Regions from separate parts of the Weizmannia sp. FSL K6-0777 genome, predicted to be linked through region 1. Evidence: riboswitches for the same ligand, from Rfam matches in the RefSeq annotation. Region 1 holds a riboswitch; the other holds the start of a gene.
What was found. Region 1 has a riboswitch for thiamine pyrophosphate ahead of NST70_RS07650 (3-oxoacyl-ACP reductase). Riboswitches for the same ligand answer to the same signal wherever they lie in the genome.
Positions count from the first base shown of each region.

Region 1 (5,482 bases):
CCATTTGCTGCCTGCCTGGCTTCCTCCAACGTATAGGCCGAGACGCCGATGATCTTATCCCCCAACTTTTCTCGTACGGATGCCAGCGGTTCATCTTCCTGCCCGACATGCACACCATCAGCATTCAGTTCCAACGCAAGTGCAATATCATCATTTACAAGAAAAGGAATCCCGTTTTTTTGGCATATCCACTTCAATTTTTCACCAAGCACTTTCTTTTCTTCGCCTTTTCGTGCACCTTTTCCTTTTTCGCGGTATTGAAAAAGGGTGACGCCGCCTCTGATGGCGTTTTCCAGCACTTGTTCCGGCGGCAGCGTGCAGTTCGGGCTGCCCATAATAAAATACAGTTTCAATGCGTCACGCAAATGTTCGCCTGTCATCGGTTTTTCATTCTCCTTTTTTGGTACGCCCAATGGTTCGTCGGCCCGTGCCCGTGTCCAATTTGAATGCCGTCTTCGATCGCCGCGGAAATGAATGCTTTTGCTGTCGACACAGCAGCAAATATATCCGCGCCTTTTGCCAATTCTGCCGTAATCGCTGAAGAAAACGTACAGCCGGTGCCGTGCGTATTTTTTGTTACGTATCTTTTCGCTGTATATTCGTAAAAGTTCGCCCCGTCAAAAAGCAAGTCGCTCGAAACCGGGGAAGACTCATGATGTCCGCCTTTAACGAGACAATACCGAGGACCGCAATCCGCAATGATGCGTGCCGCTTCCTTCATATCATCAGTATTTCGGATGGGCATTCCTGCCAGTTCCTCCGCTTCCGGAAGATTCGGCGTCACAATGAAGGCGAGCGGAAGCAGCTGGCTTTTTAAGGCTTTAACCGCTTCCTTTTGCAAAAGGGTTTCTCCGCCCTTTGCAATAATCACCGGGTCCACAACGAGTTTTTCCCAGCGGTAGGCTTTGATTTTTTCCGCGACCACTTCGATGATGCCGGAATCAAACAACATGCCGGTTTTTAGTGCATCCGTCCCCATATCTTCGGCAATGGACGCCAATTGGCGGGAGACTGCTTCGGGACCAAGCGGAAATACCCCCTGGACCCCGCGTGTATTTTGCGCCGTCACCGCGGTAATTACGGACATGCCGTATACTTCTAATTCCTGAAATGTTTTCAAGTCCGCCTGGATGCCGGCACCGCCCCCGGAATCAGAACCGGCAATCGTGAGTGCTTTTTTCATGATGTTCACCCTTCTTTCTTTTCAAAAGAGGCATATTTTTGGATTTCTTCAGGCCCTATTTCTGCCAACTGGTCTAAAAACGCCATTTGAAAACTGCCCGGCAAATCCCCGCCTGTTTTTTCCCTTGCGATTTCCGCAGCAGCGCCGTAAATCGCAAGCGCCGAAACGGATGCCTGAACCGGATCTTTCTCAACAGCGAGAAAGGCGCCGCAAACCGCGGACAAAAGGCAGCCTGTCCCGGTGACTTTTGTTAAAAGCGGGTGGCCGTTATGTACGAGATAAAGGTTTGTACCGTTTGACACCGCATCCGTCTTGCCACTTACCACGACCGTAGTATGAAGCGTTTTTGCCGCTTTTAAAGCGAGTTCGCCCGTATCCAGGCCGGTATCTCCTGCATCGACGCCTTTAACTTTGGCATCTATTCCGATCAGATTGGCGATTTCTCCGGCATTTCCCCTGATGGATGTGAAGCGGATTTCTTTCAGCAATTTTTTTGCCGTTTCTGTCCGGTAACGGGTTGAACCGGCAGCTACCGGATCAAGGACGACCGGAACGCCATTTTCATTTGCAGACTTTCCCGCCAATATCATTGCTTCGACGGCTTTTTCATTTAAAGTGCCGATATTTAACACGACCGCATTTGCCGCTTTCGCCATATCGGCAACTTCTTCCACCGCATCGGCCATTACCGGAGATGCGCCAAGTGCCAACAGCCCGTTTGCTGTAAAATTAGCCACCACAATATTCGTGATATTATGGATAAGCGGATTGGCTTCCCTGATTTTTTCAAGCAGTTCAATTGGTTTTTCCTTTTCCATTTCCATTCCCTCCTAATCCATTACAAGTCCGCCGTCAACGACGAGATTTTGTCCGGTTACCGCCCTCGCCCATGGCGATGCAAAAAACAACACGGCATCCGCAACGTCTTCCGGTTCTGTCACCTTTTGCAGCGGAGTAGTTTCCTGAATCAATTGAAAAACCGCTTCAGATGTGGCTGCACTTGCATCCGTCGTTTTCAGAAGGCCGCCGGATACCATATTAACGGTAATGCCATATTGCCCCAGATCTTTCGCCATGCTCCGGGTGAAGCCGAGGAGCGCTGCCTTGCTCGTATTGTAATCATGGTAGGCGACAACCGGATTTTGAAACAGGTTTGTGCCAATATTGATCACCCTGCCGAAATGCAGCCGTTTCATTTCCGCAAGGCCGGCCTGTATGGTATTTAATGCGCCGCGAACCGCACCTTCCATCTGCAAGCTGTATTCCTCCCACGAAATTCGGGAAGCATCGTGCCGGGATTCCGGATCAAAGCGGAAATGCACGAGGGCATTATTTACAATTGTCGTGACAGGCCTGGAAAAATAAGCTTCGGCCTGCCGGAACATCTTTCTTACCTGCGCCGGATCCCTTACATCCGCCTTCAGGGCAACCGCTTTTTCTCCTAAAATATTCTGAAGATCCTTTGCCTTCCCCTCACTCTCAAAATAGTTGATGACAACGCCCGCCCCTTCTCTTGCAAAAGCTTTTACAACTGCTTTGCCTAACCCCCTGCTTCCGCCTGTGATGACGACCACCTGCTCATCCAGTTTCATTTGTCCCACCCCTTCCCATGCAAAAAAGCCAGGCCCGAAAAGACCTGACTTCATCAGCAAGAAATTTTTTACAAATTCCTACTTTCCTACGCCGGTATGATCCGGATCAGGTCCAAAGGGTTGAAAAACGCCGGTTTTTCTCTCAGCCCGCCAAATCCGGGCACCCCTAGTAGTTTGAAAGATTTACTTTTTTCAATTATAGCTTTTCTATTATGCTTTGTAAAGCTTAATGAAAATCACCGGCAGGGGTTATATTATGTGAATTTAGCTTTGTTATCTTTCTCCATCTTCATCTCTTAATACCCAATGGGCAATTGGTCCATGGCCATGCCCAATTCCCGGGCTCTCAGAGATTGCTCTTGTCAATAATTTTTTAGCTGTTTTTACGCTGTCTTCTAAGGGATGGCCCTTCGCCAACTCAGCTGTAATCAATGAAGACAATGTACAACCAGTTCCATGAGTGTGAACGGTATCAATGCGTTTAGATTCGAGCCATATTGTCTGCTCCCTCGTCACCAGACAATCACGAACAGTTTCTGATGTAACCAGATCATGTCCGCCCTTTAACAGCACAGCACCTGCCCCTCTTTTGAGAATCAGTCGTGCTGCGTGCTCCCGGTCCTGATCAGTACGTATCGTCATTTCTGACAGAACTTCCCCCTCCGGTGTATTCGGTGTAATGACATCAGCAACCGGAACCAATTTCTTTTTAATCGTCGCAATTGCTTCAGGAGCAACGAGATGTGTCCCACCTTTTGCAATCATGACCGGATCCACAACCAGCGGCCTCCATTTAAATCGTTTAATTCCGTCAACAACAGCTTCTATGCGTTCTGCATCAAACAGCATACCCGTTTTTAAAGCTGCAATTGAAAAGTCGTCCGCAATGGATTCCATTTGACGGACAATGCTGTCAACCGGCATTGGAAAAATTCCCTGAACTCCTTTTGTATTTTGCGCTGTCACGGCAACGATTACAGACATGCCGTAGACACCCCTCTCTTCAAAAGTTTTCAGGTCGGCCTGAATACCTGCACCGCCACCGCTGTCAGTTCCTGCAATTGTTAATACCTGTGGTCTCATCTAATATACACCTCTTCTAAAATGATCATAGTATTATTTTTTTTCTGCATTTGACAGATTGGATCCCATCCATTTGTTATAATGTTTTTGAAAATAACTTATCAGCCTGCTGCATGATTCTTGTATATGCCACTGCTTCTAACCTTTGAAAATTGATCCCTATGAAGAAGTCTCATAAGGAAATAATAAAGGACTGCCGTAATAATCAGACTAATAAATGACGAACCAATTGGCCAAGCTTGAAAATAGCTGACTTCATAGAGAGCAAAACCAACCACAAAAGCGACGAAAGCTACCAGATTAACACCGCCCCGGTACCAGTACGATCCTTCTGGTTTAGTCAAGTCTGCTGGCTTCAGGTGTTTACGGATCAAAAAATAATCAACCAATACGATGCTTTCAATGGGAATAAAGACAGCACCAAGGATTAATAAAAAGCTTTGATATTTATCAATTGGAAACACCAGCGAAATCAGTGTGCCTGACACTCCTGCAATGAATACAAGCCGCCTCTCCGAAAACTTTGGAAATAAATTGCTTGCAGAAACACCTGCTGAAAAAACATCTAGAAAAGCTGTCGTTACAGTGGAGAAAAAAATAATAAGCAGACCTGGGATACCCAAGCCCAGTGCACCCATGATTGGAATTGGGCTTGCATTCCAAAGGCCAGTAGCAATGGTACAAAGCAAGCCAACAAAGTACATCCAGATGCTGGATAGAGCATAACCCCAATATGTAGCGTGTGCGGCCCCGTTAATATTCCTTGCATACCGGGAATAGTCTGCAACCAAAGGAACCCAGGAAAGGCACATGCCGATCACATAATCTAATCCGAGAGAGAAAGTAAGATGACCTTTAGGTTTCTTGTCCATTAAGTCTGCAACATTTACTGTTGACAAAACAGCATAGGTCATGATGATGGATAAAATCAATGTTGCACCAACTGTAAATATCTGAAACCATTTTAAATGATTGTGTTTCAAAAGCGCGTTAACCGTTGTGATCAAACCAATCAAGATAATCCAAAAATCCCGGTTCCCAAGAACTCCTGCAAATTTTAAAGATACACAGGCTTCAGCTGCCATCAGAATCATCACAGCTGTCCAGCCAATTAACTGCAGTGCATTGCACAAGCTCGGAAAAAAAGAACCTCTAATCCCAAATGAAGCACGGGTAGCAATCATACCTGATACTCCCTCTCTTGTTCCAATGCGGGACATGAAATACATAGGAACTGACCCGACAAGCATGCCAACGATAATCGTCAGTAATCCATTCTTCAAACCAAGACCTGCCAGTGTATTTCCTGAAAAAATAGCAGCCAGTCCTAATCCTGCTCCGATCCATAACAGTGCAATCTGCAACGAAGCAATTTGCTGTTCCTTTTTTGGCACTACTTCTAATGAGTATTGGACTTTTAATTTCTCATTCGATTCCATTTGAAAACGACCTTTCACATTTTTTGATAACGAAATATATTGTTAAAACAATTGGTTTGGTAATTACATTTTTACGACCAAAAGAATGACGGTATATCTTTTCTGGACGGTTTTATGTAGCTCTTGCTGACATTTGTTTTTATCTGAAATTTGGAAACAGAGAGACTTACAATTATAATGTTTGG
Region 1 is NZ_CP151971.1:1,639,228-1,644,709, reverse strand. It holds gene thiE (thiamine phosphate synthase) at 1-380, opposite strand, end outside; gene thiD (bifunctional hydroxymethylpyrimidine kinase/phosphomethylpyrimidine kinase) at 377-1,183, opposite strand; gene thiM (hydroxyethylthiazole kinase) at 1,189-2,001, opposite strand; gene NST70_RS07650 (3-oxoacyl-ACP reductase) at 2,014-2,775, opposite strand; TPP riboswitch at 2,842-2,953, opposite strand; gene thiD (bifunctional hydroxymethylpyrimidine kinase/phosphomethylpyrimidine kinase) at 3,049-3,858, opposite strand; gene cytX (putative hydroxymethylpyrimidine transporter CytX) at 3,960-5,297, opposite strand.

Region 2 (5,482 bases), 840 kb from region 1:
AGTGACATTGACCGGGCCGCGGATGTTCTCATTTTTAATAGCAAATAAGATCGATCTTACTACGTCTGTTATATGCACCCACGAGACCCATTGATTGCCGGAACCGACTGTGCCGCCAGCAAACCATTTATACGGCAATACCATAAGGGGCAGTGCTCCGTTTTCCTTTCCAAGCACAACGCCGAATCTCAATAAGACAGTACGGATGGCATGTTTTTCTGCTTGCTTCGCCTTGGCTTCCCAATCCGATACCGTCCTGCCAAGAAAATCATTTGCCCTTTGCAATGATTTTTCAGTATACACAGCATTGCGTGATGGCGGATAGATGCCGATTGCACTTGCATTGACCAGCACTGCCGGTTTGCGCGGCATGGCAGACAGGATGCGCAACATTTCATCTGTTGCGCACATCCGGCTTTCATAAATTTGTTTTTGGTGTTTGGCACTCCATCTTCCATCGTTTATGGACACGCCGGCCAAGTTGATGAATACATCCGCATTCCCTATTTCATTTTCGGGAGAAGCATCTTCCACCAGCCATTTTACATACTGCACACGATTTGCCGGCTGCTTGTCTTTCCTTGTTAAAATGACCACTTCATGCCCTTCGCGAAGAAGCCTTCATGCCCTTCGCGAAGAAGCATATCCGTTAATTTCCGCCCGATAAATCCGGTCCCGCCAGCGATCACAATCCTCATTTTTGCCCTCCGTTCTGCAAATTTCTCCACGGTTTGCAACTTAAGTCAGGAATAAATGGGCACGAATGATGAAAAATCAAGGTTTCCAACTCATTCGTCCTTGTTTATGGGAAAAAGCCTTCTGTGATGTTCCCGGAGCAGTCCTGATATTAAAAAGGTAATAGAAGACAATATTTTAATCAAGATGGAGCTGATAAAATAAAATGAGTTATGGATCATCATATCAGGAGCCATTAAAATTAAAATAACAGAACCCCCCACGCCTCTTCCATGAAAGCGGACCAGGTGGGGTCATTTTGTTTTGGGAAAGATGAAATTGTAGTCTGATCATAACCAAACCAACATTAAGCCCCCCCCACAACATTTAAAAGAGTTATTGAGAAACAGAAAAATGCAAGTATATTCTTCCTGCTTGGGCAGCATTCGAGTCAACATTCCTTAAGCTTTGTTTCCATATTTAAAAACTTAAAAGACGGATAATAAATCTTCTTGCACAAAATATTGGACTATGATAAGGTAAGGTCAATGAAAATGAATATTCACAAAAATCTGTTAGATACACCGAGTTGGCTGAGAGAAGTACCTTTCTAACCTGATCTAGTATGTTCGAGCGAAGGAAAGTAGGTGATGAAATGACACCTGATGATTTGTAATTTATACACCCGCTTTCCGATTAGGGCGGTTTTTTTATTTTGAGGAACCGCCTCTATCTATCGTTGTTCTTCGTGGGGTTATAGAGCAGACCGTGTCGATAATTCGTAATCAATATCAAACAAGAAGGCATACGCTTATTGGGGTTAGTATGAAACATAAACGCTTGGAACAAGAGAGTTCACTTGGTCAGCTTTCGTTAGCTCGTAAAAGTAACGATAAGTCGAGAAGCCCCTACTTCGAGTGACCCGTCGAAGTGGAAGTAGTTCACTGTGGAGCCATTTTTATACGTATATGTCAATTCTATTTCGTGCAATGTTTTGTACTCGCCTGAAGCGGGAGAAGGGAGAAAAATGAACAATCAATTTCGACGAGAAGATATTGACTTTTATTCAAATGGAACAAGATGCAGCGCGTGGCTATATTTACCCAATGTAGATAAAAGGTGCCCGGTCATTGTAATGGCTCATGGCTTGGGTGGAGTGCGTGAAATGCGGTTGGACGCATATGCTGAAAGGTTTGCTGCTGCCGGGTATGCCTGCTTTTTATTTGATTATCGTAACCATGGAGCAAGTGACGGAAATAAAAGACAACGGATAAATGTAAAAGAACAACTTGCAGATTGGAACTCTGCCATTGATTTCATCAAAAAGAATGATAGGATTGATGATAGTAAAATACTACTGTTTGGAAGTTCGTTTAGTGGGGGACACGTTATAACCCTATCAGCTCATCGAGTAGATATTCTTGCAACCGTGGCACAGTGTCCCTATACAAACAATTTAGCTACAATGAAAACGGTCTCACCACTATCTGCCCTAAAAATATTACCCTTTGCCATAGCCGACGTTTTATCTTCTATTACCGGGTATCATCCGGTCATGATTAAATTGGTGGATGCGCCTGGGAAAGTAGCGATGATGGCTGTTCCTGATTACAAAGAGGTTTTTAAGTTGATGCCTGAAAATTTAAAGTTTGTGAATAAAGCCCCTGCAAGAACGGTTTTGGAATTTTTTAAATATTCTCCTAGTAGATATACTAAAAATATAGAAATACCGATATTTTATGCGGTTTGTCGGAAAGATACATTAGCACCTGCTTGGGCAACCATAAAGTGTGCAAAACGCTCCAAGAAAGCAACGATAAAAGAGTATGACTGTGGACATTTCGATATTTATTTAGGTGATTATTTTGAAAATGCAATAGTAGATTATATAGGCTTTTTTGATAAAATTACAAAAGGCTAGTTGGATAATCAAATGCAACAAGCTAAATAAATGAAAAAAAACATGATAAACCGTTTGCGATAAAAACGCAATCAATACGGGGGTTTATCTATGGTGAAGATTGCCACCCTTCGTGCAGAAGGAAATCCATGCAAGTAATCACTGATATGGTTGGCTGTAATAAAAATACCGTATCTCGGGAACTGAAGCGTGGTACGGGCAGCATTTGAGTCAACATTCTTTGGCTCTGTTTCCATATTTTACAAAAACTTAAAAGACGGACAATAAATCTCCTGTTGCACAAAATACGATACTATGATATGGTAAGAGTAATGTAAATGAATATTCATAATAATCTACTAGGGGCGCCGGGTTGGCTGAGAAGTACCCTTTGAACCTGATCTAGTTCGTACTAGCGAAGGGAAGTAGGTGATGAAATTACACCTGATGATTTGTAATTGATACACCCGCTTTCCGATGGAGGGCGGTTTTTTTATTTTGAGGATGCTCCTCCTGCCATTGCTCGGGGCAAAGGGTGAAACCAGCCTGCAAACCGCATTCGGCTTTCCGGTAAACAAGGAGGAATCATTGTTGAAACGATCTTTTACAGAAAGACTTTATCAAAATGTCCAACCGATTTGGGAGAAAAACCATAACCATCCTTTTGTCGTAGGACTGGGGAACGGAACTTTAGAAAGAGATAAATTTATCTATTATTTAAAGCAGGATTACGTATATTTAGTTGAGTACGCAAAACTGTTTGCCATGGGTGTTGTGAAAGCGGGTAACCTTGACATGATGACGAGATTTGCTGCGGTGCTCCATGAATCGTTGCATTTTGAGATGGAACTGCACCGCCAATACGCTGCCGAGTTTGGCGTTACTCGGACGGATTTAGAAGCAACCCAACCAACGCCGGTCAACCTTGCTTACACGAGTTACATGCTGCAAGTGGCCGCCAATGGAAGCTTGGCTGAACTTGTTGCCTGCTTGTTGCCGTGTGCCTGGGATTATTGGGAAATTGGGAAACTGCTAAAAGTAAATCATCGAGACACATTGGAGGCCAATCCTTACAAGAAATGGATCGAAACCTATTCTTCAGAAACGTTCGGCTCCGGAACGCAGTGGTTAATTGACTTAATGGACCAACTGGCAAGCGGAAAATCAGAAACGGAACTGGCAGTCTTAGAACGCCATTTTCAAATAGCCTCAAAGTATGAGTATTTATTTTGGGATATGAACGATAAAAAACAAGACTGGCCGGTCTGATTTTCATTCGCAACTAAAAAGGAGGGAAGGTTGGTTCTAATGAGAAAAACACAAAAAATAACAGCAACTGCAGTTATTGCAGCTATCACAACTGCATCCAGCAGTTTGATTTATATCCCGGTTGGTTTTGCAAAAATTTTTCCGGTACAGCATTTTGCCAACATACTCTCGGCTGTTTTGCTCGGCCCCGGTTATGCGGTTGCGCAAGCTTTTATATCCTCGCTTTTACGTAACTTGCTTGGGACGGGGAGTATTTTTGCCTTTCCGGGAAGCATGATCGGCGCGTTTTTGGCAGCTTATCTGTACGCGAAGACGAATAAGCTCATTTTTGCCTTTGTTGGGGAGGTCATGGGGACAGGCATTCTCGGTGCCTTGGCATGTTATCCCATTGCTGTTTTCTTACTCGGCCAAGCGTCAACGCTTTTCGGATTTATCCCTGCCTTCTTTTTAAGCTCTTTTGCAGGGGCCATTTTTGGCTATGTTTTGATAAAAGTTTTACAAAAAAATAAAGGGTGGGACAGAATGATCAATCATACCGTAAGCAACCGTAAGTTTTGAGCGAAACACCGGGGAGGAATGAAGGCATTGCCACGGCGCATACAGGATGCCAGCTATTGATAACCGGCCAAAATTTATGCCAGCAAAATCAGGCTCTTGAAAGCAGAGCCTGATGCTGTTGGCATTATGACGGCACTCCGGCATAGTCTGAAACCTTCGCTGGCCGGATCCATTTGCCAACCGGCTCGCCTGTATACAGCCGCTATCCAGATTGAATACGAGCTTCCTCTTACATTTACATTTGAACGAAGCCACGGAGGATTGAGGGCATTGCCACGACGCATACAGGATGCCAGCTATTGATAACCGGCCAAAATTTATGCCAGCAAAATCAGGCTCTTGAAAGCAGAGCCTGATGCTGTTGGCATTATGACGGCACTCCGGCATAGTCTGAAACCTTCGCTGGCCGGATCCATTTGCCAACCGGCTCACCCTTGATACCACCGCCATCCAGATCAAATACGAGCTGTCCTCTTACAAAAGTTTTCGTAACCCGGCAATCAATTTTTCTGCCGATATACGGGCTGTGCTTATGGCGGTAATAGAGGTCTTCCGCACTTACCGTGTATGGCCGGTCGGGATCGAGAAAGAGGAGATCCGCATCTTTTGCGAGCGCAATTTCCCCTTTCGATTTTAAGCCAAAACGTTCGGCAGGGTTGGTTGCAATCATGCGCGTAAATTGCGTAATGGGAATATTGCGCTTTTTGACAGCCTCATCGAACATCAAATCGACATTATTCTGGCACCCGGTTATGCCGCCCCATACCTCAAAAATATTTCCGGTTTCGCTGTCCTTCATTACAGGCGGGCAAGGGGAATGGTCGGATGTCAGCATATCGATTTTTCCTTGTTTCAATCCTTCCCAAAGTTTTTCCTGCTCCGCTTCGCTGCGTAAAGGCGGGGAACATTTTGCAAGCGGGCCGATTTCCGCAAATTGGGCTGTTGTGATTGTAAAATAATGTGGGCACGACTCAAGCGTGACATCCTGTCCTTCGTTCCGCGCTTTCGTAATTTCTTCCACTCCTTCCGCACTGCTGACATGGACAAAATGCAGTTTGCACCCGGTTTGTTTCGCAAAAT
Region 2 is NZ_CP151971.1:799,752-805,233, forward strand. It holds partial or broken gene NST70_RS03595 (TIGR01777 family oxidoreductase) at 1-698, opposite strand, end outside; gene NST70_RS03600 (alpha/beta hydrolase) at 1,703-2,596, shown strand; TPP riboswitch at 2,927-3,016, shown strand; gene tenA (thiaminase II) at 3,053-3,844, shown strand; gene thiW (energy coupling factor transporter S component ThiW) at 3,884-4,402, shown strand; gene allB (allantoinase AllB) at 4,770-5,482, opposite strand, start outside.
Region 2: it holds a riboswitch for thiamine pyrophosphate, as region 1 does, so the genes downstream of both, tenA (thiaminase II) here and NST70_RS07650 (3-oxoacyl-ACP reductase) in region 1, are expected to answer to the same signal.